DNA from 3 places in the Cobetia sp. Dlab-2-AX genome. Region 3 is predicted to be linked to each of the others. Evidence: predicted binding sites of a transcription regulator. Region 3 holds the regulator's gene; each other region holds the start of a gene.
The links. The regulator sigma-54, encoded in region 3, starts transcription at its own class of promoters, with help from an activator protein. The targets are predictions, from matches to a motif close to TGGCACNNNNNTTGCTNT.

Region 1 (9,861 bases), on a different contig from region 3:
CGACGCGCCGCTATGTGGAGCGCCACCTGGATAGCGCCGCGCTGTGGCGCTGCTTCGGTGCCTCTCAGCGTCAGCTGTCACGGCTGTTCGCAGCCCAGCTCGGCTGGTTGGCCCTGTTGGCGAGCACCGGGGGTGCGGTGCTGGGCCTACTGGGCCAGATGGGACTGGTGGCGTTGCTGGAACGCTTCCTGCCGCTTGAGCTGCCCGCACCGGGGCCGCTGCCGTTGGCGTTGGGAGTTCTGACGGCGCTGGCGGTGCTGGTCGGCTTCGCCGGCCCGATGCTGCTGCGCCTGCGTCAGGTCAGCGCGCTCAAGGTGCTGCGGCGTGAACTGGCCCCGCTGCCTGCCTCGGCGTGGGTGGTGGTGGCGATCGCCAGTCTGGTGTTCGGTGCCCTGATGTGGCTCTACTCGGGTGACCTCACTCTGGCGGCCGGTCTGCTGGTCGGTGGCATCATCGCGCTGGGGCTGTTGATGGTGGTGGGACAGCTGCTGCTGTCGCTGATGCTCAAGGTGGTGGCGCGCATGCGCGGTCAGGGTGGCTGGAGCCGGCCGATTCGCCTCGCCGGCGGCATGCTGGCCAGGCGGCGCGGTGCCAGCCTCGGTCAGCTGGTGGCCTTTGCCGTGACCTTCGCGGCGATGGCGTTGATCGCGCTGGTACGCGGTGATCTGATCACCCGCTGGCAGGCGCAGATTCCGACCAATGCGCCCAATCACTTCGCGATCAATATCCAGCCCGGAGAGCAGCAGGCCTTCGGCGAGCAGCTGACCGCGATGGTGGATGAGCAGGCCGGCGACAGCCAGAGCGAGCTCTACCCGATGGTGCGTGGACGCATCACGGCGCTCAAGGGCGAGTCCCTGCTGGGACGCACCCAGCAGGGACTCCAGGCTGCTGGCAGCAATACGTCGGCCCAGTCGGATCAGCCGGCGGCAGGCGGCATGCAGGAAGGACGCAGCGACGAGGGGGACGGCGAGCAGCAGGGCGTTCCGCAGCGTGAGCTGAACCTGACCTGGCATCGTGATCTGCCGGACCACAACCGCCTGTCGGCGGGCGAGTGGGTGCCGATCAGTGATTTCGCCGAGGCAGACAGCGAGACGCGCCGCCGCCTCGCCGCCGCGCAGGGCGTGCCGGTGTCGATGGAGGAAGAGCTTGCCGAGCGCATGGGGCTGGTCATCGGTGACAGCCTGTCGTTTACCATCGGCAGCGAGACCGTCAAGGCGCAGGTGGTCAATCTGCGCCATGTCGACTGGGACAGCTTCCTGCCCAACTTCTACGTCATCTTCCCGCCCGGCGCGCTCGAGAGCTTCGCCCACAGCTACATGACGGCGTTTCATCTCGAGGATGAGCGCAAGCTGGCGCCACTGGTGCGTGACTATCCCAGCGTGTCGTTGATCAATATCGACGCCATCCTGACCCGCGTGCAGGAGCTGATCGCCCAGGTGTCGCGTGCGGTGGAGCTGATTCTGGGGCTGGTGTTGCTGGCGGGGGCCAGCGTGCTCTACGCGGCGCTGGTGGCCAGTCGTCCGGCACGTGAGCACGAAGGCGCGCTGTACAAGGTGTTCGGCGCCGGTCAGGGGCTGCTGGCCCGCCTGCAGGCCGCTGAGTTCGTGTTGCTCGGTCTGCTCAGTGGGCTGCTGGCGGCGATGCTCGCCGAAGGCGCGGCGGTCGGTCTCTATTCCGGCTGGCTGGGGCTGCCGGTGGTGCTGCATCCGTGGCTGTGGGTGCTGCTGCCGCTGGCGGGGGGTGTGCTGATCGGCGGGCTGGGCTTCTGGCTGTCGAGAGACGTGAGGCGTCAGCCGCCGATGGCGGGGCTGCGCGCCCTGCAGTAAGGGCCATCAGGCCTCGTCATCGCAGCGCCGGATGATGACGCCTGACGACGTCAACCTGCGGCCTCATGATCATTGTCTCGGTCATGGGGCCGTCTTGCGTTAACAATGATGCTGATTCATGTGAATCGGACCGCTGGCTGAGGTATCATGCTGGTCCTGATCTTACCCCCAGATGGCGAGCCGGCCGCGCCGGAATTCGCTGTCGTCATCACCCTTCAGGCGAGGACACCCGATGTTCACCCGTGACATGCAGATTGCCGGTTTTGATGATGCGCTCCTGAGCGCCATGGACGACGAAGTCGTTCGCCAGGAAGCTCACATCGAGCTGATCGCCTCCGAGAACTACGCCAGCCCCCGCGTTATCCAGGCGCAAGGCTCCCAGCTGACCAACAAGTACGCGGAAGGCTACCCGGGCAAGCGTTACTACGGTGGTTGCGAGTTCGTCGACAAGGTCGAGCAGCTGGCCATCGATCGTGCCTGCGAACTGTTCGGTGCTACCTACGCCAACGTTCAGCCGCACGCCGGTTCCCAGGCCAACAGTGCCGTCTTCCAGGCGCTGGTCTCGCCGGGCGACACTATTCTGGGCATGAGCCTGGACGCGGGGGGTCACCTGACTCACGGTGCACGTCCGAACTTCTCCGGCAAGCACTACAACGCCGTGCAGTACGGTCTGGGCGAGAACGGCCTGATCGACTACGCCGAAGTCGCGCGTCTGGCGCGTGAGCACAAGCCGAAGATGATCATCGCCGGCTTCTCCGCCTACTCCCAGATCATCGACTGGGCCGAGTTCCGCAAGATCGCCGACGAAGTGGGTGCCTACCTGCTGGTCGACATGGCCCACGTGGCCGGTCTGGTCGCCGCTGGCGTCTACCCGAGCCCGCTGCCCCACGCCCACGTCGTCACCACCACCACGCACAAGACCCTGCGTGGTCCGCGTGGCGGCCTGATCCTGTCCGCCGAAGGCGATGCCGACATCGAGAAGAAGCTGAACTCCGCTGTCTTCCCGGGTGGCCAGGGCGGCCCGCTGATGCACGTCATCGCGGCCAAGGCAGTCTGCTTCAAGGAAGCGATGGACCCGGCCTTCACCGCTTACCAGAAGCAAGTGGTCAAGAACGCCAAGGCGATGGCGTCCGTGTTCCTGGAGCGCGGCTTCGAAGTCGTCTCCGGCGGCACCGAAGACCACCTGTTCCTGCTGTCTCTGGTCAAGCAGGGCCTGACCGGCAAGGACGCTGACGCTGCGCTGGGCCGTGCCCACATCACCGTCAACAAGAACGCCGTACCGGGTGACCCGCAGTCGCCGTTCGTCACTTCCGGTCTGCGTATCGGTACCCCGGCCGTCACCACGCGTGGCTTCCAGGAGCAGGAGTGTCTGGAACTGGCCGGCTGGATCTGCGATATCCTCGATGCGATGGTCGCTGGCGATTCCGCCGCTGCCGAAGCCGAGGTGCAGGCCAAGGTCTCCGCCGTCTGTGCACGTCTGCCGGTCTACGCCTGAGGCGTGACGAGGTGCCAGCCCGGCTGGCCCTCATCGCAGCAGTGCTGACAGTGGCGTTGCGCTGTCATGCACCGGACGAGAAACGCCTGTCGCGCAAGCGGCAGGCGTTTTTTTGTGCCCGCACCACGGCCAGCCGAGGCCGAGTGGTGTGATGCGCAGCGGGGTGGGAGAGTGGTCAACCAGCGCTCAGAAATATCAGCCTGTGCCCGGGAGTGGGCGCGCTACGCTATTCTCGATGCCGGACACACTCTGCTCATCTTCGTGCAAGGAGGCTTTCATGGCCGTCATGCAGCACCATGCCTTTCTGATCCTGGTCGAGAATAGCGGCAATACCTCACTGAGCAGTCAGGGTAGCGGCGAGGTCCGCATTTCCGTCGCCACGCTGGGGACGCTGAGAGCCGCCGAGCGGTTGGTCAGTGAGCTGGTCGCCCAGGGCGTCAGCCAGATCGAGCTGTCGGCAAGTTTCGGCGCGGCAGGTGAGGCAGCGCTGAGAACGGTGGTCGCGGACAGCGGTGCCGAGCGTACGGTGTCGATCGGTCGCGTGCGATTCACGGCCTGACGCCAGCACAGGGGGAAATTGCCAGTACCTGAATAGCCCTTTTGCAACAGGGAGTTGCGTAAAGGTGTGACCAAAGTCGGGTCTCACCCTTGGTCTAGGGTGTCTTGTTGGCATGTCTGACATGGGCTATTCCTTGACGGACAAGAGCGCGCCGCGATGCATCCCGTGAAGGATGTGCGCGAGCTACAAATGACGCGCCACGCCATCAAGGAACGTTCGATCATGACCACGCCTACCACGAGTGCCGCTGGCGGCAGCCCGCGCGCCAATGCCTCTTCTGGAACGTCTGCCTCACCCGGCGACACCTCGACCGCGCGTGTCGATGTCGCCGAATGGCTGGCGCAGGCCATCTTCGAGAATCGCTACCCGCCGGGCAGCCTGATTCCTCGTGAGCTGGACCTGTGCGATCAGCACGCCCAGAGCCGCGCCACCGTGCGCACCGCGATCCAGAGCCTGGTCAATGCCGGGATTCTCACCCGCACCACCGGCCAGGGTACCCGCGTCAATCCTCTCAGCGAGTGGCATCTGCTCGATCCGCGTGTCACCGGCTGGATGACACGCTACGCGATGCCGCATCCGCAGCTGGCGCGGGACATCTACGCCTTCCGCATCTCCATCGAACCCTTCGTCGCCGCCCTGGCGGCCACCGAGGCCACCGCCCAGGACCTGTCCGCCATCGAGCAGGCCTACGACGGCATGGCCGCAGCGGTGCATGGCGGCAGCGCCATGGAGGAGTTCGACCGCGCCGATATCGCCTTCCATGACGCCATCTTCGCCGCGACCCACAACGTCATCTGGGCGCAGCTTGGCCATGTGCTCAAGCCGTCGATCAGCCTGCTGGTGGCGACCTCCAATCACAATGCCTCGGAGCTGGGTGACAGCCTCGGCCGCCATCGCGCGGTGATGGAAGCGATTCGTCTGCGCCAGCCCGATGCCGCCCACGCCGCGACCCTGCATGTGCTGGACCGCACCGGCCAGGACCTCGGGCTGGCCATGCCTGCAGGCCCTGAAGGCAGCCATCCTGCCGGGCGCGCCCAGGAACCGCTGGAGCTGCTGCGTCGCTTCGGCCAGCTGCCCAGCCTGTCTGCACCGCTGTCAAGCGAGTGAACGGCACCTCACGGCGTTTCGCCACGCCGGAAAGTGCCTGCACGTCTTCCATTGACCACAGAACGTCATAACACGTCATAACAACAAGCCAGGAGTTTCACCATGCCGCGTTCCACTATCTCGTCGCTCACCACTACCTCGCCGCGCACTACTGCCGCTCCCGCCCGTGTCACGCTCAAGGCGCTGGCGCTGTCCAGCGCCGTGGCCGCCACGCTGATCGCCACACCGAGCTGGGCGGCCGAATACGAATGGACCTTCCAGACCTCCGAGACGGCCGGGGAGCCGCAGTTCGAGGTCAAGAAGGCCTGGGCCGACAGCATCAAGGCCATGTCGGATGGCCGCATCGCCATCGAGATCCTGCCGGTCAATGCCGTGGTGCAGGCCAACCAGACGCTGGACGCCGTCAGCGCCGGCATCCTGCAGGGCCACCTGACCGATCCGTCCTACTTCTCGGGTCAGAATCCGGCCTTCGGCATGCTGGGCAACCTGGTGGGTGCCTGGGGTGACCCGCTGGAATATCTCGAGTACATGCAGCACGGCGGCGGTGAGGAGCTCTACAACGAGCTGGTCGAGCCCTACGGCGTGCATCTGATCGGCGCGGGCGCCACCGGGCTTGAGTCCTTCGTCTCCAAGAAGCCGGTGCGCACCGTCGATGACCTCAAGGGCCTCAAGGTGCGTGCGCCGGAAGGCATGGTCTACAACATCTTCCAAAAGGCCGGCGCGGCACCCGTCAACCTGCCGGGCTCCGAGGTCTACACCGGCCTGGAGAAGGGCGTGATCGACGCGGCGGATTACACCGTCTTCGCCACCAATGATGACCAGGGCCTGCACAGCTTCGCCAAGTACCCGTCCTACCCGGGCTTCCACTCGTTGCCGATGGTGGCGGTGTCGATGAACAAGGGCATCTGGGACGGCCTGCCGGCGGATCTCAAGGCGATCATGGAGACCGCTACCGACGCGATGGCCTACGACATGGTCTTCACCCTCAAGGCGCGTGACATCAAGGCGGTGAGCGCGGCGCGTGCCAATCCGGATATCGAGGTGATCGACATGGCGCCGGAGGAGCGCGCCAAGTTCCGTCGCATCGCGCAGCAGGAGTGGAAGGTGTGGGCCGAGAAGAATGAGCTGACCGGCAAGGTCTACGAGTCCGTGGTCAGCTTCCTGACCGACCGCAACCTGATGTGAGCCCGCTGGCGCGCGGAATGGGCACCAGCCGCCGCGTGGCAAGAGACAGCTAGCCACGCTTTTGGCGACACGATCGTAGAACGATGAAGACGCGGGAGATCAAGGTCGGCGTGCTCACTGGGCGCGCCGATTCTCCTCGGGGCAGCGAGTCAGCAAGGAATTCGATATGGCAGAACATGATGTGGCGTCGCCGGGGCTACCCGAGGCGTCGGATGACCACGACCCGAACCTGGGCACGCGCACGCCGCTGGACCGCCTGGTGGGCAAGGGCACGCGCGCCGCGGCGTGGCTGGTATTGCTGGCGATGGCGATCAGCGTGTTCGAGGTGGTAATGCGCTACGGCCTCGATTCACCGACCTCCTGGGTGCACGAGACGGTGATCTTCCTGGTCGCGACCAGCTTCGCGCTGGGCGGCCCGGCGGCACTGGCCAACAATCGCCATATTCGCGTGCGTGTGCTCTACGACCTGGTCGGCACGCGCTTTCGCTACGTGCTGGACTGCTTCAATGACGTGATGACGTTCGTCTTCTGTCTGGCGATGAGCTATGCGGGCTGGGTGATGTTCTGGCGTGCCTCGCACAGTCCGCTGGGCGAGTGGCAGCTGGAGCGTTCCGGCACCTCGTGGAATCCGCCGTTTCCGGCGCTGACCAAGGGCGTGATCCTGTTCGCGCTGGCGGTGATGACCCTGCAGGCGCTGTGGCATCTCTATCAGACCTTCTTCTCGCCCCGTCCGCCCGAGGGCGGCAGTGAGTCTCATGATGCCTCCGACGCCACTCCCGGCGCCGCAGCTGACCACAAGGAGCCGCGCTGATGGATATCGCAACGGCTACGATGCTGCTGGTCGGCGGCATCTTCGCGCTGCTGGTCACCGGCCTGCCGCTGGCCTTCGTCACCGGCCTGGTCGCGCTGGCCTACACCTTTGGCTGGTTTGGTCCGATGGCGCTGCCGCTGGTCACCAGTCGTGTCTATGGCTTCGTCACCGAGTATTCGCTGGTGGCGGTGCCGATGTTCGTGCTGATGGCCTCGCTGCTGGATCGCTCGGGGATCGCCAGGGACCTGTTCAATGCCATGCGCGTGATGGCAGGGCGCCTGCCCGGCGGCGTGGCAATCCAGACCATCGTGGTGGCGTTCTTCCTCGCCGCGATGTCCGGCATCATCGGCGGCGAGATCGTGCTGCTGGGGATTCTGGCGCTGCCGCAGATGCTCAGGCTCGGCTATGACAAGCACATCGCCATCGGCGTGGTGTGTGCCGGCGGCTCGCTGGGCACCATGATGCCGCCCTCCATCGTGCTGATCATCTATGGCCTGATCGCCAACCAGTCGATCGCGGACCTGTTCACCGCGGCGATCACCCCGGCCATCGTGCTGATGGCAAGCTACATCATCTACGTGCTGATCCGCTGCCTGCGCAACCCTTCGCTGGGGCCGGTGATGCCCGAGGAGGAGCGCCGCGCCAGCTTCCAGAGCAAGCGTGAGCTGCTCAAGGCCATCGGCGTGCCGGCGGTCATCGCGGGGCTGGTGCTGGGCTCCATCTATGGTGGCGTGGCCTCGGTGACCGAAGCCGCGGCGATGGGCAGCTTCGGCGTGCTGGTGGCGGTGATGCTGCGCGGTGAGTTCTCCATCACCCTGATGCAGCGTGCGCTGTCCCAGACCATGAACACCTGCGGCATGATCATCTGGATCGGCATCGGCGCGGCGGCGCTGGTCGGGGTCTACAACCTGATGGGCGGCAACCGCTTCGTGTCGAGCATGATTCTCGGCCTGGATATCCCGCCGCTGGCGATCATCATGGTGATGATGGCGATCCTGCTGCTGTTGGGGCTGTTCCTCGACTGGATCGGCATCGCGATGCTGACCCTGCCGATCTTCGTGCCGATCATCGTTCAGCTCGGCTACGACCCGGTATGGTTCGGTGTGCTGTTCGCGGTCAACATGCAGGTGTCCTTCCTGTCGCCACCCTTCGGGCCTGCTGCTTTCTATCTGAAAGGCGTGGCACCGGAAGGCATCAGCCTCAAGGATATCTTCGTCTCGCTGCTGCCGTTCATCGCCATCCAGCTGTGCGTGCTGGCGATGTTGCTGCTGTGGCCGCAACTGTCGCTGTGGCTGGTCTAGTCTCAACAGACGTTGTCCACTTGCCCAGAACTCGACGCCCTCGCAGATGCGAGGGCGTCGTCGTTGGTGACGTTGAATTTGCGCCGCCATGAGGCGTGACATCATGCAAGGCAGGCTTTGTGCTCTTTGATGGTGCAAATGAGCGGGTGCATAAACATCGTCATGGCGAGAGAGGGCAGGCTGACATGGAGGCTGCACCATCTTGGCACATTCCCTGCAATGCTCTTGCAATGCCTGTCCGGTGCCACGAGATCCTGCCGAGGTGACCCCCGACACGCTGCAGCACTTCACGAGGAGAGTTCACATGTCAGAGACTCAAGCACCGCTGTTGTTGCTGACCGATCTGGATGGCTCGCTGCTGGATCACCACGATTACTCACCGGGCCCGGCACGCAGCTGGCTGACCCGTCTGCGCGCCCGTGGTGCCTGGATCGTGCCCAACACCTCCAAGACCGCAGCCGAACTCACGCCACTGATGAACTCACTGGGGCTGGCGGGTCAGCCCTGGATCGCCGAGAACGGCGGCGTGGTGGCACTGCCTGCCGATTGGCTGAGCGCCTACCCGCTTGAAGCGGCCAGCGCCCCGGATGCCCACGGCCTGTGTCGTATCGCGGTGGCGATGCCCCGCGACAGGATTCTCGCGGCCCTGGAGGAGCTGAGCGCGGAATTCGCCTTCGAGGGCTTCGCCTCGATGTCGGTGGCGAGAATCAGTGAGCTGACGGGGCTGGAGGAGGGCGACGCGGCCCTGGCGGGACAGCGTGATGCCAGTGAGCCGCTGGTGTGGCGTGACGCGCCGGAGCGTCTCGAGGACTTTCGCGCGCGTCTGGCCAGTCATGGCCTCAAGCTGACACGTGGTGGGCGCTTCCACCATGTGACCGGGGACAGCGACAAGGGCGTGGCAGCGCGCTATCTGATCGCGCGCTACCGGCTCTGCGAGCGGGTGCGCCCCTGGACGCTGGGCTTCGGTGATGGCGCCAATGACCTGCCGCTACTGGCCGCCGTCGACAACGCTGTGCTGATCCCCGGCGTCGGCGATACCTCACAGCGCGATCGTGAGCTTGGCGACTACCCGACATTGGCGGATGAGCGCCGCTGTTTCCGCGCCAATTCCCCCGGACCGCAGGGATGGGTCGAGGGATTGCGTCACTGGCTGGCCAATGGCCAGCCGGAAGAATGGACATCCAGAGGCCTGGGCGCCTGACGCCTGCCTGATGCATGTCTTCGGCATGACAAGGAGCTGACATGAGCGATTTTTACCAGAATGGCATCATCACCAACTTCCATAACCTGACCGATCGTCCGGTGGAAGATCTCGAAGCGGACCTGATGCGCTTCTCCCGCAAGCGGCCGATGAGCCTGATTCTGCCGTCGCTGTATTCCGAGCTGGAAGGCCCCGCCCTCAAGCATATCGTCGAGGAGCTGGCCCAGGTGCCCTACCTCAGCGAGATCGTGATCGGGCTGGACCGCGCCGACCGTGACCAGTTCGAGCATGCCAAGGAGTTCTTCTCGCACCTGCCGCAGCATCACCGCATCCTGTGGAATGATGGTCCGCGCCTGCGTGCGCTGGACGAGGAGCT
Region 2 (9,861 bases), on a different contig from region 3:
GCCCCCTGGCCGTGAGCGGCACGGGGCGGGTGGCGATGAGGTCTTTCTGAGCCTTCTTACCCTTGTGCACCTTGTCTGAAGGTGAATCGGCGCTTGAGCTGGAGCGGGACGGCGTGTGATCCGCCGTCGGGTCGATGCTGGTTGTCATTCGGGTCACCTAGATCTTGTTGTAATGGTCAGGCTATAGCCGTGCATCGTGTGATGCATCATGCCGTATCGTGTCGGGTGATTCTGTGTGCGCCGAGGGCGGGACGGGCCCCCGGCGCGGGTACAGCAGGACAGCGGGTCATTCGTGGGTCGTTCGTGGATCAGTCGCGCTGTTGCACGCCCGGCAGTACGCAGAGCATCTCGTAGAGCAGGGTCGCGCCCATCAGCGCGGTGTTGCCGCTGGGGTCATAGGGCGGGGAGACTTCCATCAGGTCGCCGCCGACGATATTGAGGCCACGCGTGCCGCGCACGATTTCCATGCCCTGGGGCATGGTCAGGCCGCCGGCTTCCACGGTGCCGGTACCGGGGGCGACGGAGGGGTCCAGGCCATCGATGTCGAAGGTGATGTACACCGGGCGGTCGCCCATCATGTCACGCACTTCGGCCATCAGCGGCGCGAGGGACTTGAACCAGCACATCTCGGCGGTTTCCACACGGAAGCCCTGCTGACGACACCAGTCGAAGTCATCGGCGGAGTAGCCGGTACCACGCAGGCCGATCTGCACCACGCGGTTGCTGTCGAGCAGGCCTTCTTCTTGGGCACGACGGATCGGTGTGCCGTGGGCGATGGGCTCGCCGAACATGTGGTCATTCACGTCGGCGTGGGCATCGATATGGATCAGGCCGACCGGGCCGTGCTTCTTGGCGATGGCACGCAGCACCGGCAGGGTGACGGTGTGATCGCCGCCCAGCGTCAGCGGTACGCAGTCGTGGCGCAGCACCTCATCGTAGAACTGCTCGATGATGTTCATGCTCTTGGGCAGATGGAAGGTGTTGATCGGCACATCGCCGATGTCCGCCACCTGCAGGCTATCGAAGGGCGCGGCGCGGGTGGCCATGTTGTAGGGGCGCAGCATGCGCGATTCATCACGGATCTGGCGCGGGCCAAGACGTGCGCCCGGACGGTTGGAGGTACCGATGTCCAGCGGAATGCCGATGAAGGCGGCGTCCAGGCCTTCCGCGGTTTCCTGAGCCGGCAGACGCATCATGGTGGCCGGGCCGCCGAAACGTGGCATGTCGTTGCCGCCCAGCGGCTGATTGAACTCGCTCATCTGTCTCTCCAGGGTCTTGAGTCGCTCGCGCTAGCGTGACGGCGAGCGGGGTATTGTGATTGTTCGCCTGACCGCCTGCCGGATAGTTGTATGAAAGCCGGCGATCTTCCTTGGCGCATACCCCAGCGTTGCAGTAACCATGCCAATTTTTAGTCGATTGATTTTGTTGGGTTTTAATTGAAAGTGGTCGCCGAGTGATTCATTTATGGATCACTCGTGCGCCATTGATGATTCACAAATGGATCGGTGATTCATTTGTGGATCACATTCAGGCATCATCGAGAGTGTCTTCAGCGCAGTGCGAGAAAGACCTGCTGGAAAGACTTGATAAAAAGCCCCGCCCGATTCACAGGCTCGACCATGAGGTGCCCGCCATGTCAGAGCTCGACCGTCAGATTCTCAAGACCATCATCGACACCGCTCACGATCACTACTTCGTGGTCAATGCGGATGGCCAGGTGATGGATGTCAGCCCCGGCGCCGCGGCGGTCTATGGCATGACACGCGAGGAGCTGTGTGCCGCCAACGTGCATGACCTGGAAGCCAGCGGGGTGCTCAAGCCCTCTATCAGCCTGGAGGTGCTGCGCACGGGGCGCACGCTGCAGATGATGCAGCTCACCGCCACCGGGCGGCGGGTGGTGGCGCAGGCGCATCCGGTGTTCGTCGCGGGCAAGCTCGAGTGCGTGGTCAGCCGCTCGATGGATCTCACCGATATCCAGCTGTTGCAGCAGGAATACGCGGTGCTCCAGCAGCGCTTCAGTGATCACCTGCGCCGCAATTCACGCGGCGGCGAGCTGGGCGGCGTCAGCCAGGCAGAAAGCGATCGGGCAACGGCTGGGGCAGGGCAATCAGACCAATCAGGCCAACAAGCCACGGAGCAACATGCAAAGAGCCAGGCTGAACAATTAGCGCGAGAGCAGGCCGAGTGCGAAGACGCCGCGCTGGAGCTGGGCGAGCTGCAGGTCAGAAGCCCGGTGATGCGCGAGATAGCGCTGCTGCTCAAGCGGGTCGCGCCCACCAACGCCACGGTATTGATGCTGGGCGAATCCGGGGTCGGCAAGACGGCCTTCGCCCATCAACTGCATCGCTGGAGCCAACGCGCCGACGGCCCCTTCATCGAGGTGAACTGCGGCGCCATCCCCGAGAGCCTGTTCGAGTCCGAGATGTTCGGCTATCAGGCCGGTGCCTTCACCGGCGCGGGCAGCCGTGGCAAGGCAGGCCTGATGGAGCAGGCCGAAGGCGGCACCCTGTTCCTCGATGAGATCGGTGAGCTGCCGCTGGCTACCCAGACCAAGCTGCTCAAGGTGATTCAGGACGGGATGATCACCCGCCTGGGCGACACCACCACCACCCGCGCCGACTTCCGCCTGGTCGTCGCTACCAATCAAGACCTCGCCGCCCGCGTGGAGCAGGGACAATTCCGCCTCGACCTCTACTACCGCATCAATGTGCTTCCCGTCAGCCTGCCGCCGCTGCGTGAACGCCGCGAAGACATTCCCGCCCTCATCGAGCAACACCTCTCGCGCCTCAATCAACGTCATGGCCGCCGTAAGCTCCTCGACGCCTCGTTATGGCCCATCCTCATCCGCCAGGATTGGCTCGGCAATATCCGCGAACTGGAAAACTGGCTGGAACGCGCCTGGCTCAGCGCCCCCAGTGATGTCATTGACAGCGACTCAGTAAAAACACTGCTCAACACTTGTTCCACGAATAACGCTAATGGACTAGGCAATTCATTTGGCTTCAGTAATGACAAATCTAATGGAATAGGCGTTATTGATGGTTTTACCACTGCCGATAACTCTCATAGTCCCAATTCCCTCTCAGAGCCTGCCGCTGAGGGGGCGGTAGCCATACCAATACCAAAACTCGGCCCCAACGAAACCCTCAAGGAAGGCCTGGCACGTATCGAAGCGCAATGGCTACGCGAGATGGCTGCCGAATTGCCCAGTACCTACGCTATAGCCAAGAGGGCAGGAATTAGCCAGCCGTCAATAGTAAGATTATTAAAAAAACACAAGGTCTATTTATTGAGTAAATAATGTTATGGGATAAATATCGGGTTCCGCCTGATTGATTGCATCTTGAGTAAACAGCTCCGGTCATTCGGCCGACCTCGATGTGGATCGCCATCTGGGGTGTGCTTCGCAGATGGTGGATTAATAATGGAGCTAGATTGATGCAGTGGGTGACTGGAGCATCTGCAGACGCCAGAGCTTCACCAGCGTTTCAAAGTTCGTGGCGTATCCCAGTGTGTTAGGGTACCGGTGGAGTTCGGCGATAGCTCGGGTGATGCACACATGTCCTCTGCCACCGGATCATCGACGCTCCAGAGATCAGTGAAATCGAAGCCGCCGCATTCCTCGGCGTTCCACCACGCGAGCAGAAAATTGGTCACATGGCGCTACTGCTTGGTATCGTGCCTTGCGATGCTCAGCAACTGCTCTAGGGTGGTTACCCATTCGGGGAGTGTGATTGTAGTGTCGCACAAACAAACCTCATGGTCAGGTAGGATGGTGGTTGCCAGCACGATAGGCGATGCTGGTCACTGGTGCTCCATGCGCCAGCATCGCTTCTTGTGACAAGGCGAGTCGTTCCTGCCTCATCAACTGCACTGCCTGGCGCAGCTCGGCACTCAAGCCTTGCTGGCGCTCCAAACGGGCCAGTTGTTCAAGCTGCTTGAAATACTCGCCCTCTTTACGGTAATTCTTGAGCTCGAGGGGGAAGACGGGGATGACGACTTGCTGCTGGCGCGCTGGAACGTCTGCAAAGACCCCCTGGGCTATCTCAAGGCCCGCCGCGTCGAAATCCACAAACAAGTGCAACGATATTCTGTCGGCCCAATCAGCCAGCAATGTTTTCAGCTCGCGGGCGCCTTGGTCATGGCCCCGATAGAGAATGAGGGTATTGTGGCGCAGTGCGTCTGGTAGCAGCGGCATGATCTGCCACCAGCGCTCCATCACTGCCCCATTTTCTACAACCAGCACGTGCTGGGTCTCGGGCGGCAGGATGAGCATGTCGCCGAGTACCGCGGGGAGAACGCCGGGCGGGCAAGGAAGCGGGAGATCAGTATCCCCGGCTCGGATGGTCACCTCACCTTTGGTGTGCGCAACACGCTGGAGGGAAGAGAAGGCCTGGTGCGTGGAGATCTTCTCGTCCGGTAGGTGACCCGCCAGGCTCACCCGATCCTGATCCAGGTTGAGGTGAAGGCCGGCGTTATTGGTGAGTCGATCATAGACACGGCGGATACGATCGAGGTCGTGGGCCAGTAGCCGCAGCGTCCTTCCTTGAGGGGTGCCAATGCCATGCTCTTCATGAATGTGTCGCCACACCTGGCCCAGTCGCACCTGGTCGGTGGGCTGACGAAGGACGCGCTGGAGTGCCTTGATCGTGTCCCTCATGCCGCGTGATGCCTTTCCAGAGAAAAAACGATGTCCTCCACTAAGCGGGTGCCATCATAAGTACCCATTTGCCGCTCGGTCAGCTCGACCGGCACTACGTCCTCACCGTTCTCCAGCCGCATGTTGTAACTCTCCCATAGTGCCAGCATCCAGAAATCGAGGGGCTCCACGACATCGAGCTTGTAGTAGGCGTCGATGGCTGAGATTGGCTGTTGCGTCACGAGAGTCGGCAAGGCCTCAAAGAACCATTCCAGGGCCTGCTCGAGCGAATCTTCAGGCTCGACCTCCTCGGCGCCACGCTGGTCGATGACCTCGACTCGCTCAGTGGCGACATTTGAATCGGCTAGCGCCCCGGGTTCTAGGCGACGCAACGCATTCACCGCGAGCTCTTCAAGCTCCTCACGCTGCGAAGGGTCGTCGATGGCCGGGTGCGCCCGTATCTCAAGAGGCACTACTCGGAAGAGGCTAGGCGACCGGCCATGGGCTTCATCAAGGATATCTTCGGTGGGGGTATACCGAGGATTCTTATCGTAGTGCTGCAGCCAGGCATCGATGACATGGTTCTGTCGCTGCACTTCCTTGTCGTTCTGCAGCTTGGCCAGGTTATCGGTGAGCCGGTGGAGGGCATCCACCAAATTCGCCCTCAAGCGCGAGAGGCTTCGCGCCAAGATTTTGGTCAATAGATACTGTAGCTCGCGGCTGAACCGAGCGAGCTGCATTAAGTAGGACGGGGTCAGGGTATCGAGAAGCCGGTTGATGTTGCTGGCTTCATCCAATGCACGGCGGTTCTCCAGGATACGCAGATCAATATCGGAGACCGTTGAAAAGCGATTATGGATATAGTGCGTGAAGCGGTTCACGATGGCTTGAAGGGTGTTGATGAGGCTGGCAATGACTTCCTGGGCCTCGATCAGCTTCCGAGAGGCATCATCGGTCGCCCCCTTGTCCCGGGCCACAAAATAGCTTTCCACGACGTGTTCCAGCTCGCGCACCAAGTCACTGACGGCACCACTAGACGCCTGACGTTGATAGCTCTGAGTCACATGCGCGATCAGGTCCCCAACCACACGACTGACCTGGACGTGCGGGAGGTCTTCATCGAGGTGAAAGACCAGCTGGTGATGATTCAGGGCCTGAATCGGCTCACGGTTATCGGGGGTGTCATAGATCACACCGCCGTGTTCAAGCGTTGCCTCGGCCAAGACATCGGTATGTTTGGCCAAGGCCTTCATCGCATTTCGCGCATCATCAAGTCGTGCCAAGGAATAGTCCCTCTTGCTGCGGTTCGCTCAGCGCGGCCTCACGCTCTTCCGCGACGATGCCTTCGCGTTCCATCACGAACTCCAGCTGATCCTGGAGCAAGGACCACTTGCCGGTGGCCTGGTAGATGGCGCCGGAACTATCGATGGCCACCAGGTAGCCGAGCTTGCACAGCTTCTCGAGCAGGTGACGCAGGCGGACCTTGGCATCGCGTGACTGAGACTGCACCTGAAAGCGGGTGGCGATGACTTCCAGCTCTTCCTGCATCATGGAAGAATTTTCGATGGCAGCGAGCCACTCACTCTCGCGCACGACATCCTTCACCTTCAAAGGCTGCGAGGATTGCGAGGCTTGTCTAGACAGGCGCAGCCAGCGCAAGAGGGCTTCCCAGTCACGCACCGCGCTTTCGAACTGGTGGCGGATCCGATGCCGGACGCTGCGCGACTCGGTATCCAGGTAGACGCAGTAATACCCTGAGCCATCCCGGGTTTTTTCAAGCCCATGGCCGATCTCGGCGAGGTAATGGCGGACCCGGTCCTGGCCTTCGAGCGTGCTGAGGTAATCGTGCGCCTCATTGGCACTGACGGGGCACAGCACCTCGCCCTTCAATAGCCCCTCGATGGTGGCGGCGAAACGTGGATCGTAGCTCATAGCGGATTCTCCATGTCGACCTGAGGCGCCATGGCCGCCGGCGCCAAGGCATCACTGCTGTCCATGCCCAACAGCGGGTTGTGGCCCTTGTCATGTTCGCGCGGGCGCATGATGCGAACCCCGCCGCTCTTGCTTAAGGAGACTTTCTGTGTGAAATGACGCTGCACATCGCTGTGTAGCTTGGGCTGGGCACACATCAGTGTGATGTTGTAGTCGGCCATCATGCGGAAGATCTTGGCCACGTTCTTCGGGTCGAGCTTGCCCAGCTCATCGATGGGCCAGGTGATGTTGACCTGTGGATCTCGGCATAGGTAGCGCGTCAGTCCGCTGAACAGGACCAGAATGGCGATGTTGGACAGCCCCTCACTGCTGGCCTTCTTCATGTCTTCATCACGGCGGATAGGCACTAGGCGGCCTTGTTCTCGAAATTGAATCTCGATGCTGACCAGGTTCTTGAGGTCGAAGCTCGCCATCTTGGCGGCCTTCAGGTCTCTGTCGACGTGGCTCATCGCGGAAAGCAGGGCGGTACTCGGCAGGCCGGCAAAGTTCTGCTGGCCCCAGGCTTTCCATGCCTGGGCAAAGGCGCTGAGGTTCTTCCAGAAGTCGTATTCGTGGATGTTCGAGCGCACGACAATTTTCACATCACTGATCTCGGCGAACTCGTGTTGCGTGTTCAGCTGTGTTTCCAGCTCACGGCTGACTCGCGAGGTCATTGTGTCAAGGTTTTTGAGGTTCTCATGGTAGTAGGCGAGTTGCCCGCCGATACTGTGGATCGTTTCGTTGAGCGCGCTTTCGACTTGAGGGAGCGCTTCATCGACCAGCGCTTGAAGGTCCTGCATCAGCACGATGTATAGGGCCTCGGTGGCCTCAGGCAGACCGGATTGTATGCGCCGCGCCTCACTCATGCGGTTCCAGGTGTCGTGAATCTGGGTCTCGGGGTGTTGCGCAATGAGGCTGCTGCTTTCGCGCGAGGCCTTGATGACAACCTGTTTCTGCCAGGTTGTGAACTCGATCAACCGGCGCATCTCGGTGGCCAGCTGCTCATCGCTCAGGGCTTCGCTGTTGGTCGAAAGCGCTTGACGGTCTGAAATCTCGATGACCGGAATTGTCTCCAGCAGGCCAGAGGCGTTGTGGCACAGCCGTTGCCAGGACTCACACGCTTGTGAGGCGCGGCTGATGTTCGTAGCGACCTGCTGGCGCTCATCCTCGAGGCGTTCCCGCGTGGTGCCATAGGCACGCTTGGCGTCACTCAGTTCAAGCTCGGCGTTCTCCTGCCGGCGTTTGGCGTCGTGGAAGCTGCGTTCCTTCCGCGGCTTTTCCTCGATCATGAGGTTTCGCCACTGTTGATAGGCGAAGACCTCATCCCGCTTCGTCTCCACCTCCTCAATCTCGTCGGTTAAGCGGGCGACCTCCGTTTTTTTCGCCCGCCGCGTGGCAATATCGATGCCCTCATCCGCCAGGGCCTGATCGCGGACCTGTTCCAGTTCGCTAAGGCGGGAGGTGAGCGAGGCCTGGTGGTCCTCACGATGTTCCACGATCTGGTCTCGCCTCTCCTTCACTGCGTTCTTTTCGCTGCCCTGATCTGCTTTAAGCTGCAGTTGCCGCGCCTTGTGGTCACGCTGCAGTTGAAGGGAGCGCTTCTCGGCTTCTAGTTTTTCTTTCTCGAGGTGATTGTTGGCGTCTGTCAGCTGGGCGGTGAGGGCCTGGTAGCGCTGGTTCCCGGCGGCTGTTACCTCCGCCTCAATGGCGCGATGGGTGGCCCGACACTGAGATAGCTGGTCCTCTGCGTTGTTGTGGCGCGATCGGCTCAGGATGACATTCTGGGCCGCTTTCGCATGCTTCTGCTGAGCTTCCTTCCACGCCTTTTCCTGACGGTCCACGCCTTTCTTGGCTGCCTCAAGTCGGTTCGTGGCTTGCTCCAGCAGCGCCATGAGTTCTTCGATAGTCCGCGCGTCGTCCGGGCGGTCCAGACCAGCCAAATCCAATTCCAACCCAAAGGCCTGGGACAGATCGGGGGTGCTCGACAGCCGGGGGTGCAAATCACGCCGCCGCAAAAGACGCGGATCGATGAGTTTGCCAAGCCCATCGTGCCAATCGAGCCCAGAATTGCGCAGGAATGCCAACAGGGTTCCGTCGGCGGGGTACACCTGTCGCGTGAGGCGTTCGACGTCATCGGCTTGTAGATCTCTGTCGCGCTTTGCCTGAGCGAAGAGCCGTTCCGTCTGCTCGAGGGCCTGTGCCTCCTTATCCTCGGCATCCTTGGCCGAGTTCAGCTGCTGCAAGTGGCTGGTGGCCAGAGATTCGGCGCTCTGGATACTCGATATCGCTTCCGCCAACCGTTCCGCCTCCTCGGGCGTGGGGTCCTTGGCGGTCGCGCGCTGCTCTTGGATGTCTTGGATGACTGCCCGGCGCTCGTCCACTCGCTGCGCATCGCGGGCTCGCAGATCGTCCTGCTCTCTGCGTATCTCGTCCTCGAGGGCAGCCTGCGCGGCATTGTGCGTCTCGTTCAAGGCCTCCAGCTCAGCGCTGGCGGCGTCGATACGCCGGGTGAAGTCCGCTTGTGCCTTGCCATGCTCCTCACGGACCTTATTGACTTGGGCGTGGTAGGTTTCTTCAATCCGTGTGGCTGAAGCCGACATGTAGGCCAGCGCGTCATCCGCTGCCTTCTGTGCTTTGCGCAGCGAGGGCAGTTCATCGAGGCGCTGTTGCCAGGTGTCGATGTCCTTGGCATCCCATGCCTCCTGTTCCTTCTCCTGCCCAAGAAGCCAGCGTTCGGCCTCCTGGGCCTCGCTGCGCTGCTGGCTGATGACGCCATTCAGCTCTTCCCGCCGTTCCTCGAAGCGCTTACGGGTCTCCTCGAGATTATCGTCGAGTTCACGACGTTCAGTCTCCAGAGTATTGAGTCGCTCCTTCGTCCGCGCTATCGCTTGTTCCAAGCCGCCAAGGGTGCTCGTGATCGCCTCTCGGCTGTCCTGAAGGGCCAGGTGGGTTTCAAGCGCCTTGCGTAGTCGCGGCTCATGCTGCTTGAACCTCTCCAGGCTCTCGACGTTCTGCCACAGATGGGGATTCTTGTGGTGGGTCGGAGGGTCACTGATATCGATACGATCGCGCAGCATGGTGTCGATCACCATGTCCTCGAGACTCGACACAAGGCGCGACTTGTCAAGCACCACGGCCGTCAGTTGTTCGATGTGCTGCATCCGCCCCAGCCCATCACCGAGGCTAAAGCGTCTTGCATCATCGTGACGGCTGAACTTGGCGGCCTTCTTCCGGCGTCGCTTACCGCTGGC
Region 3 (9,861 bases):
GCGCTTTCCCATCCGGGCGGCAGCCTGGGTCGCCGCCTGCTGCTGCGAGTCCAGGACGTGATGCATCATGGCGACGCCCTGCCGCGCGTGGCACTCGGCAGCCCGCTGCGCGATGCGCTGCTCGAGATCACGCGTCAGGGCATGGGCTTCACCTGTGTAATCGATGATGACGACCATCTGGTCGGCGTCTATACCGATGGTGACCTGCGCCGCACCCTCGACCAGCACGGCGATCTGCGCGCGCTGAAGGTCGATGATGTCATGACCCGCGGCGGCAAGACCGTGCGCGCCAGCATGCTGGCCGCCGAAGCGGTGCGCATCATGGAAGAAAACCGCATCAGCGTTCTGGTAGTCTGTGACGAGGATGAGCACCCCATCGGGGCCATCCATATGCACGGCCTGCTGGCCAGCGGCGTGATCTGAACTCCCGCGGGCGTTCGCTGTCTCTGTTCGACGGCAGATCGTCCCGGCAAGACGCCACCGCTCAACGCCCATCAGCGCCGTTCACAGGACAGCGTCAAGCATGCACGGAGTGCGAGGAGAAAGACCATGAGCGACACGAATTCCCTGAGCGAAGAATATCCGCAGGACATCATCGACCGCGCACGCCGCGTGCGTCTGCTGGCGCTGGATGTCGATGGCGTGCTCACCGACAACCGCCTGCACTACGATGCCAACGGCGTCGAGACCAAGTCCTTCCACGTCCAGGACGGTCATGGCCTCAAGCTGGTGCTGCGCAGTGGCGTTCGCGTCGCGCTGATCACCGGCCGCAGCTCACCGATGGTCGAGCGTCGCGCCAAGGAACTGGGTATTCAGGATGTCATCCAGGGCCGTGAAGACAAGCTGGTCGCATTGACCGATCTGTGCCGCGAGCACGGGATCGAGCTGGAAGACGTCGCCTATTGTGGCGATGACCTGCCGGACCGCGAAGCTATTCGGCGTGTCGGCCTCGGCGTCAGCGTGCCCAACGCCATGGCCTACGTGATGAGCGAGGCCAACTGGGTCACCTCGCGCCAGGGCGGCGATGGCGCCGTGCGCGAGCTCTGTGATCTGCTGCTCAAGGCACAGGGCCACTGGGCCTCGGTGCTGGATACCTACCTGCAGGAGTCGCGTCCCTGATGTTACGTCTGCCCCGCCCTTCTCCGCGTCTCTGGCTGATGCTGCTGTTGCTGCTCGTCGGTGGCGTGCTGGCGCTGATCGAGCAGCGCAACAGCCTGGAATCGACCGTCAATGTCGAGGTCGACAGCAGTGAGCCGGATTACTATCTCGACGGGGCAGACATGACACGCTTCGATGCGCGCGGCGTGGCGATCCAGTCCATGAGCTCGCCGCATATCGAGCATACGCCAGGCGATGACGTGACCCGGGCGCAGACCCCGAAGATTCGCACCAACGACAGTGAAGACCGCCGCTGGTATGCCACGGGTGACAGTGGCGTGTTGAGCGCCGGCGGCGACACCTTCACTCTCGAGGGCAATGCCAGACTGCGCCAGCCCGATGACCGCTGGACCCTCGATACCGATGTCCTGCACTACAGCCGTGATCAGAATCGCGCCTGGAGTGACGTGCCGGTCGTGATCACCCAGAATGGCCAGCATGTCGAAAGCGACAGCTTCAGCGCCGACCTCTCCCGGGATTCCGCCGTGCTGCAGGGCCGCGTCCGCAGCGTCCTGCAACCCGGTGCGGGCCAGAGCGAGGCCAGCAAGGAAGCCGAGCGCATAGACTCGGGCACCGAGAGCACCACTACCGATGAGGGGCGCGTCAACAGCACCTTCGAGGCAGCGCCTGCCAGCGGTGAATGAACCCGCCGGGCTGGCCGTCGCGCCATGACCCGCGCCGCAACACCTTCTTCCCTGCCGCTCGATGGCATCATTGCTCGGGCGGCGACCCCGTCATGCCAAGGAGCCACCATGACTTCCACGACTCGCAAGCCCTTGACGGCCTGTCGCCAGACCCTCAACAGCGGTGTCATGGCGCTCTGCCTGGCACTGGGCATGTCTACCTTCGCCCCGGCCGCCATGGCGCTGGACAGCGATGCCAGCCAGCCGATCAACATCGCCGCGGATGCCCTGTCTCTCGATGACAAGGCCGGTACCGCCACCTATACCGGCCAGGTGGAGATGCGCCAGGGCAGCATGAAGCTCGATGCCAGCCGCGTCGATATCAGCCGCGCCGGCAGCGGCGAGATCTCGCTGGTCAAGGCCACCGGCAAGCGTGCCTACCTGGAACAGCAACCCGCACCCGACGAGAAGCTGGTCAAGGGCTGGGCCGACACCATCCGCTACCATGCGCTGGAGCGCCGCGTGGAGCTGGTCGGCAATGCGCGCCTCGAGAAAGGCGATGACACCTTCGAAGGCGGCTACGTGGAGTACTTCCTCGACAAGCGCCAGGTGAACGCCAACAACAGCAAGACGGCACAGCAGACCGAAGGCGGTCGCGTACACATGACTCTGACGCCGCGCGGCGCCAATGCCAGCAAGGAAAACTGAGTCATGACTGCTGCTACTCCGCGTACGTTGAGCGCTCGCCATCTGGCCAAGGCCTACAAGGGCCGCAAGGTGGTCAAGGACATCTCGCTTGAGATCCGTCAGGGTGACATCGTCGGCCTGCTGGGCCCCAACGGCGCCGGCAAGACGACCTCGTTCTACATGATCGTCGGGCTGGTGCGCGCCGATGCCGGCAACGTCTCCATCGACGACAAGGACCTCTCCGCTGCCGCCATGCATCAGCGTGCACGCGCCGGCATCGGCTATCTGCCTCAGGAGGCGTCGATCTTCCGCAAGCTGTCGGTAGCCGACAACATCATGGCGATTCTGGAGACCCGCAAGGACCTGGATCGCAATGGCCGCAAGGCACGCCTTGAAGAGTTGCTCGAGGAATTCAGCATCACGCATATCCGCGCCAGCGCCGGCATGAGCCTGTCCGGTGGCGAGCGTCGACGGGTCGAGATCGCCCGCGCTCTGGCCACCGAGCCGGACTTCGTGCTGCTCGATGAGCCCTTCGCCGGCGTCGATCCCATCTCGGTGGGCGAGATCAAGAGCATCGTGCGCCAACTGCGCGATCGTGGCATCGGCGTGCTGATCACCGACCACAACGTGCGCGAGACACTCGATATTTGTGACACCGCCTATATCGTCGGCGATGGCCAGATCATCGCCCACGGTGACGCGGACTCCATCCTGGCCAACCAGCAGGTGCGCGACGTCTACCTGGGCCACGAGTTCACGCTCTAGGGTCAGCGGCTGCGCTGAGCCCACCGGAGGCGAAAGCTTCAAAAGCCGCTGCGTGATTTTATCGCGTAGCGGCTTTTTCATGTCTGACATCAGACGCATGCATGACGTCCATACCACCTTGGTGGAAACATGGCATGCAAGTTGCTTGAATATTCACAGCAACCACTTGTCAGTGCCCCGAGTCACGGTATAGCGTAGTAAGCACGTTCCTTTGCCGTGAATTGACTGACTCCATGAAACCCACCCTGCAACTCCGCCTCGGCACCTCGCTGACCATGACGCCGCAGCTTCAGCAAGCGATCCAGCTGCTGCAGCTGTCGACGCTCGATCTGCGTCAGGAGATTCAGCAAGCCCTCGAGTCCAACCCGATGTTGGAGCTCGACGAGGACTACGAGTCGCTGGATGTCATCGAGACACAGGATACGAGCGAGATCTCCACTGCCGACTCCTCAAGCGAGATTCCCGAGGAATACCCCCTCGACAGTGACTGGTCGGACCTCTACCAGGACCACGCCGGTAGCCTGACCAGCTCCGGCAGTGGCAGCGGGAGCGAAGAAGGGCCGGACTTCGATCGCAATACCAGTGTCGAGAGCCTGCAGGACCACCTGCGCTGGCAGCTGGCGATGACCGACCTCGATGGCCGTGAACGCCAGATGGCGGAGAGCCTGATCGATGCCGTCGACGGTGCCGGTTACCTGAGCCTGTCACTCGATGAGCTGGTCGATGGTCTGCGCGGCCAGGGCCTGCCCGGTCTCAAGGCCTCCGAGCTCGAGCAGGTACTGCTGCGTCTGCAGCAGTTCGACCCGACCGGCGTCTTCGCCCGCGACCTGCGCGAGTGCCTGCTGCTGCAACTGGCGCTGCTGCCGGATGATCTGCCGCTGCTGGCGCAGGCGCGTCGCCTGGTACGTCAATTCCTCGAGGCACTGGGCAACGATGACCGCAAGCTGCTCAAGCGCCGACTGAGCCTTGACGATGACGAGCTGGACCACGTCATCCGCCTGGTGCGCGCGCTCGATCCGCGTCCGGCATCCGCCTGGGGCGAGCCCGCCAGCGATTACGTGATCCCTGATCTGCTGGTGCGTTATACCCGCCACGGCTGGCAGGTCGAGCTCAACCCGGAAGCGCTGCCCAAGCTGCGCATCCAGCCGGAATACGCCGCACTGATAAAGCGTGCCGACAAGTCCGCCGACAACACCTTCCTCAAGGACAACCTGCAGGAAGCGCGCTGGCTGATGAAGAGCCTGTCATCACGCAATGACACCCTGCTCAAGGTCGGCCGCGAGATCATGGCGCGCCAGATCGACTTCCTCGAGCAAGGCGAGGAAGGCATGAAGCCACTGATTCTGGCCAACATCGCCGAAGTGGTCGAGATGCACGAATCGACCATCTCGCGGGTCACGACCCAGAAATACATCCACACCCCGCGCGGCGTCTTCGAGCTCAAGTTCTTCTTCTCGAGCCAGGTCGGTGGCAGCGGCAGTGGCGACGCCCACTCAAGCACCGCCATTCGTGCCCGCATCCGCAAGCTGATTGCGGAAGAACCGGCTCGCAAGCCTCTCTCCGACTCACGCCTGGTCGATCTGCTCGCCAGCGATGGCATCGAGGTCGCACGCCGTACCGTGGCCAAGTATCGCGAAGCGATGGGCATCCCATCCTCCAGCGAGCGCAAGCGTCTGGCCTGAGGCATCACCTGCAGCTGCCATGCCCTGCTTTCACCTCCACAATGGCAGCCGCCGCCAACCTCAGACGCTGGTTTTCTCTCTCACCAGCCTCTGACATTACTGACACCGGCGCGCCTGTTGCGCGCCCTGTCATGCCGTCAACCACTCGTCAATGACCCATCATGGCCCATGACGGCGCGCAGGATGTTGGCAAAAATCCATCATTCCGGCAGCATCATTTACCGTCAATCGCATGTTTTTAAAGTCACTTTTGGCCGTATTGCACCGGGATGACACTCGGTGATCCTTCCGGCACGCTGCTTGCTCCACGCAACCCAGGCGCCTGAAAGGCGGCGTACATGCAGGGATTGGCGACGAAAACCCGCCTTCTTGCGCGCCTTTCATGCACCACCCTTCAAGCGTGACCTTGAAGTCCATTCCGCTACCCTTCATTGAGTTGAAGACAAGCACTGAGCCACGATGCAGCGCAGCGTTGATCTTTGCGCAAAGCTTGGGCATTGTCGGTACAGACGCTCACGACATCTGACGCCGCTGGCAAGGGCGCGAAAACATCGCCAGACGGCGGCCGTCAAGCCTGTTGCAGAGCGTCCGATCAGGGTTTGCTCGTAGTCAAAAAGGGTTACAATTGAATGGCAACCCGCTGGATAAAGGAGCGTGTCCATGCAAGTGAATATTACCGGGCATCATGTGGAACTTACCGATCCTCTCCGCGATTACGTCAACGAGAAGCTCGCCCGCCTCGAACGGCATTACGACAACATCACCAATGTTCAGGTGACACTGTCGATCGAGAAGGAGCGCCAGCAGGCTGCCTGCACCTTGCACGCAGCAGGCGCTGACCTCCACGCCCTGGCAGAAGACCCCAACATGTACGCTGCCATCGACGCGCTCGCCGACAAGCTGGATCGCCAGCTGGTCAAACACAAGGAAAAGTCCCAGGCTCGTGCTCAGGGCACCGGGACCCGTTGACCTTCAGCCATGACACTTGATCAGATCCTCCCCCCCGAGCGCACCCTTTACGGTGTCCCCGGGGGGAGCAAGAAGCGGGTGCTTGAATTCTTCAGCACCTTCATCGCACAGAACATTCCCAGCCTGGATAGCCAGGAAGTCTTCTCGCGCCTGATCGGGCGCGAGAGACTGGGATCGACCGGCATCGGCCACGGTGTGGCCGTGCCCCATGCACGTAGCCCGCATTGCAAGACGCCAATCGCTGCGTTTCTGAAGCTCGGTGAACCCATCGACTTCGATGCCATCGACGGAGAACCCATCGATCTGCTGTTCGTGCTGCTGGTGCCTGAGGAAGCGGATGAAACCCATCTGACGCTGCTCGGGCAGGTCGCGGAATTGCTCAATTCCCCGACCAATCGCTCGGCCCTGCGCCAGGCAGACAGCCAGCGTGCACTCTTTGAGGCATTGACCCAAGCCATCGCCGAATTACCGGCGCGCTGAATCACAGGCCCGGACATCGTCCGGGCTTTCGTCTTGCTGGCCTCCCATCGGCCGACGTACAGCGCACTGATAGCGGGCAGCCTTCTGCCCCACCCCTGCATTCTTTCGACGTTGACCTCGCCCTTGGAGAGCACTTCATGAAGATCGTGATCATCAGCGGCCGCTCCGGCTCCGGGAAATCCATCGCTCTCCAGGCGCTGGAAGACATTGGCTACTATGCCATCGACAATCTGCCCGGCATGCTGCTGGCGCCACTGGTCGACCAGCTCGAACAGGACAGTCCGGCACGCCGACGTATCGCGGTCTCCATCGATGCCCGCAACCTGCCGGAAGCCTTGACCCGCTTCCCCGAATTGCTCGACAACGTCCGCCAGAGCGGCATGGACGTGCAGGTCGTCTACCTGACCACCGATTCGCGCGTGCTGCTGGAACGCTACTCGGCGACCCGTCGTCGTCACCCTCTGACGCGCGACAACGACCACACCCTGGCCGAGGCCATCGAGATCGAGCAGAAGACGCTCGCTCCCATTCGCCAGAAGGCCGATCTGGTCATCGACTCGACCAACCTGAGCGTGCACGATCTGCGCTCCCGGATCACCGAGCAGGTCGCCCAGCACAGCTCTCGCCACCTGACGCTGACCTTTGAATCCTTCGGCTTCAAGCATGGCGTGCCGACCGACGCCGACATGGTGTTCGATGTCCGCTGCCTGCCCAACCCGTACTGGGACATCAACCTGCGCGGCGATACCGGTCGCGATGACAGCGTGGCCGAATTCCTGCGGCGCTACCCCACCGTCCAGGCGATGCATGACGATATCGCCGGCTGGCTGGAACGCTGGCTGCCCGCCTATCAGGACAGCAATCGCAGCTACCTGACGGTGTCCGTGGGCTGCACCGGCGGCCAACATCGCAGCGTCTACCTGTGCGAGCAGCTGGCGAGCTACTTCGCCGAGCGCCTGCCGGAGGTGCGTCTACGCCATCGTGAACTGGGTATTCATACCGCACTGAGTCATGTCGATACCACAGGCGAAAGCGACTCAGACACCAGCACCGAGGAGAGTCGCGATGGCCTCTCGTGAGCTGACGCTGACCAACCGTCGCGGGCTGCACGCCCGCGCAGCCACCAAGCTGGTCAATTGCTGTGCGCCCTATTGCGCGACGGTGATGGTCAGCCATGGCGAGCGACGCGCCAATGCAGCCAATGTCATGGCGTTGCTGATGCTTGCCGCACCCTGCGGCACCAAGCTGTTGATCGATGTCGAGGGCGAACAGGCCGATGAGGCGATGCTGGCCATCGAGGCGCTGTTCGAGGCGCGTTTCGAGGAAGACGAATAACCGCCACTGACAGCGCTGTACATTTGCGCTATGCGCTCAGCCTTCCTTCCTCAGCCAGCTCGCTTCTTGGTCAACTATCTTTTCGGCCCGCTCGCTTATCGGCCAGCTCCCCCCCTCTGGCAGCCCCCCCTGGCGACACCATCAACGGCTCGCGTGGGATGCCTGGCACCTGATCTTGCACCTATCCTTTCACCTACCCTCCCCCCTTTCCCTGCACCTATCCTTGCGCTTGACAGCCATGCAACGCTGCTTTTGCGCCAGTGGCCGGAACGCGGATTGTCCTTTCGATAAGAAACGCTGTTCTCTTTTGTCGACGCGCCCCCCTGAGCCAATGGTAGAATCAGCACTGTCCTTCATGTCGACAGGGGAAGCCGACAGATGAGCAAGACGTCTCGAAAACTCAAGCCAAGACTTGATCGCCTGTCACAGGCGCTGGAAAGCGGCGAGCTGGAACAGGCAAGACGCATGCTCAATCGCGGCCTCGCGCCGGTGGACGTGGCCCACCTGCTCGAATCCTCGCCCCCCAAGGAGCGTAATCTGCTCTGGGAGCTGGTCGATGCCGAGCTACAGGGCGATGTCCTTCAATACCTTGGCGAAGACATCCAGACCGACTTCCTCAAGGACATGGACGCCGTCGACGTTCTCGCCGCTACCGAGAACCTGGAACCGGATGATGTCGCCGACATCCTGCAGCGCCTGCCGAATACGGTGATTCTCGAAGTCCTCGACTCCATGGAGGCGCAGGAGCGTCTGCGCGTCGAAACGGTACTGTCCTTCCCGGAGGATACCGCCGGCGGCCTGATGAACACGGACACCATCACCATTCGTCCGGACATCACCCTGGACGTGGTGCTGCGCTACATTCGCCGCCACGAGCGCCTGCCCGACTCCACCGATACCCTGCTGGTCGTCTCACGACGCGATGAATTCATCGGTGCGCTGCCCATCAACCGCCTGCTGGTCTCGGACCCCGGCGTCACGGTGCGCGAAGTGATGGACACCGACAGCGTGGTGATCCCGGCCCTGATGCCGGAGAACGAAGTCGCTTCGCTATTCGAGAAGCACGATCTGATCTCGGCGCCCGTGGTCGGCGGCGATGGCAACCTGCTGGGTCGCATCACCATCGATGACGTGGTCGATGTCATCCGTGGCGACGCCGAGCACCAGGTGATGTCGATGGCGGGGATGGATGAGGACGAAGACACCTTCTCTCCCGTGATACGGACCTCGTGGCGCCGCGCCGTCTGGCTCGGTATCAACCTGCTGACCGCCTTCATGGCCTCCGCCGTGATCGGCATGTTCGAAGGCACCATCCAGAAGATCACCGCGCTGGCCGTGCTGATGCCCATTGTCGCCAGCATGGGGGGCATCGCGGGCTCTCAGGCACTCACCGTCCTGATCCGTGGTATCGCGCTGGGGCACGTCAAGAGTGGCAATGTCAGCTGGCTACTCAAGCGCGAAGTCATCGTCGCGGGACTCAACGGCCTGTTATGGGCCGTGGTGGTGGCAGGCATCGCCATCGTATGGTTCGGGGATGTCCAGCTGGGGGCAATCATCGGCGCCGCGATCATGATCAACCTGTTGATCGCCGCCGTGACGGGCACACTGTTGCCGGTACTGCTCAAGAAGCTCAATATCGACCCTGCCCTTTCCGGCAGCGTGATATTGACCACCGTGACCGACGTGATCGGCTTCATGGCCTTCCTGGGGCTGGCGACCTGGCTCTATCTGTAATCCCCGACGGGTGCGGGTATTAGTGATTACCCCAGAAACAACACGGCCGCTCCCGAGGGAGCGGCCGTGTTGTTTGTCGCCTGTCGCACGAGACAGAAGCGTCAGCGATCAGCCTTCCAGCTCATCATCTTCTCCTTCGGACATGCCCGCGACGGTCATGCCATCGATCAGCCAGCTACCACTGTGGATGCTGCCACGCGTATCGACATCATCACCGACCGCCAGCAGATTGGCCGCCATGTCGCGTAGATTGCCGGCAATGGTGAATTCCTCGACCGCATGCTGGATCTCGCCGTTCTCGACCCAGAAACCGGAGGCGCCACGCGAGTAGTCACCAGTGACACCGTTGACGCCCTGGCCCATCAGCTCGGTCACCAGCACGCCGGTCCCCATCTGCTTGAGCATCTCATCGAGCGAGGTCAGCGGCG

Region 1: NH396_RS01985 (HAD-IIB family hydrolase) is a predicted target of sigma-54. The motif match lies at 8,488-8,505, and genes of this name have one in related genera.
Region 2: speB (agmatinase) is a predicted target of sigma-54. The motif match lies at 1,387-1,404, and genes of this name have one in related genera.

What each region holds. Positions count from the first base shown of each region.
Region 1 covers NZ_JAMXRV010000001.1:458,963-468,823, reverse strand. The annotation lists gene NH396_RS02020 (FtsX-like permease family protein) at 1-1,826, shown strand, start outside; gene glyA (serine hydroxymethyltransferase) at 2,059-3,321, shown strand; gene NH396_RS02010 (DUF6506 family protein) at 3,599-3,880, shown strand; gene NH396_RS02005 (FCD domain-containing protein) at 4,037-4,987, shown strand; gene NH396_RS02000 (TRAP transporter substrate-binding protein) at 5,090-6,172, shown strand; gene NH396_RS01995 (TRAP transporter small permease) at 6,339-6,983, shown strand; gene NH396_RS01990 (TRAP transporter large permease subunit) at 6,983-8,284, shown strand; gene NH396_RS01985 (HAD-IIB family hydrolase) at 8,589-9,485, shown strand; gene NH396_RS01980 (glycosyl transferase) at 9,527-9,861, shown strand, end outside.
Region 2 covers NZ_JAMXRV010000012.1:86,412-96,272, forward strand. The annotation lists gene NH396_RS15905 (YjiH family protein) at 1-148, opposite strand, end outside; gene speB (agmatinase) at 309-1,259, opposite strand; gene NH396_RS15915 (sigma 54-interacting transcriptional regulator) at 1,634-3,301, shown strand; gene NH396_RS15920 (DUF2399 domain-containing protein) at 3,764-4,660, opposite strand; gene NH396_RS15925 (hypothetical protein) at 4,657-5,922, opposite strand; gene NH396_RS15930 (hypothetical protein) at 5,909-6,571, opposite strand; gene NH396_RS15935 (ATP-binding protein) at 6,568-9,861, opposite strand, start outside.
Region 3 covers NZ_JAMXRV010000003.1:106,840-116,700, reverse strand. The annotation lists gene NH396_RS06170 (KpsF/GutQ family sugar-phosphate isomerase) at 1-423, shown strand, start outside; gene NH396_RS06165 (HAD hydrolase family protein) at 550-1,119, shown strand; gene lptC (LPS export ABC transporter periplasmic protein LptC) at 1,119-1,802, shown strand; gene lptA (lipopolysaccharide transport periplasmic protein LptA) at 1,911-2,489, shown strand; gene lptB (LPS export ABC transporter ATP-binding protein) at 2,493-3,233, shown strand; gene NH396_RS06145 (RNA polymerase factor sigma-54) at 3,467-4,915, shown strand; gene raiA (ribosome-associated translation inhibitor RaiA) at 5,576-5,884, shown strand; gene NH396_RS06135 (PTS sugar transporter subunit IIA) at 5,894-6,364, shown strand; gene rapZ (RNase adapter RapZ) at 6,502-7,443, shown strand; gene NH396_RS06125 (HPr family phosphocarrier protein) at 7,430-7,699, shown strand; gene mgtE (magnesium transporter) at 8,078-9,433, shown strand; gene pmbA (metalloprotease PmbA) at 9,542-9,861, opposite strand, start outside.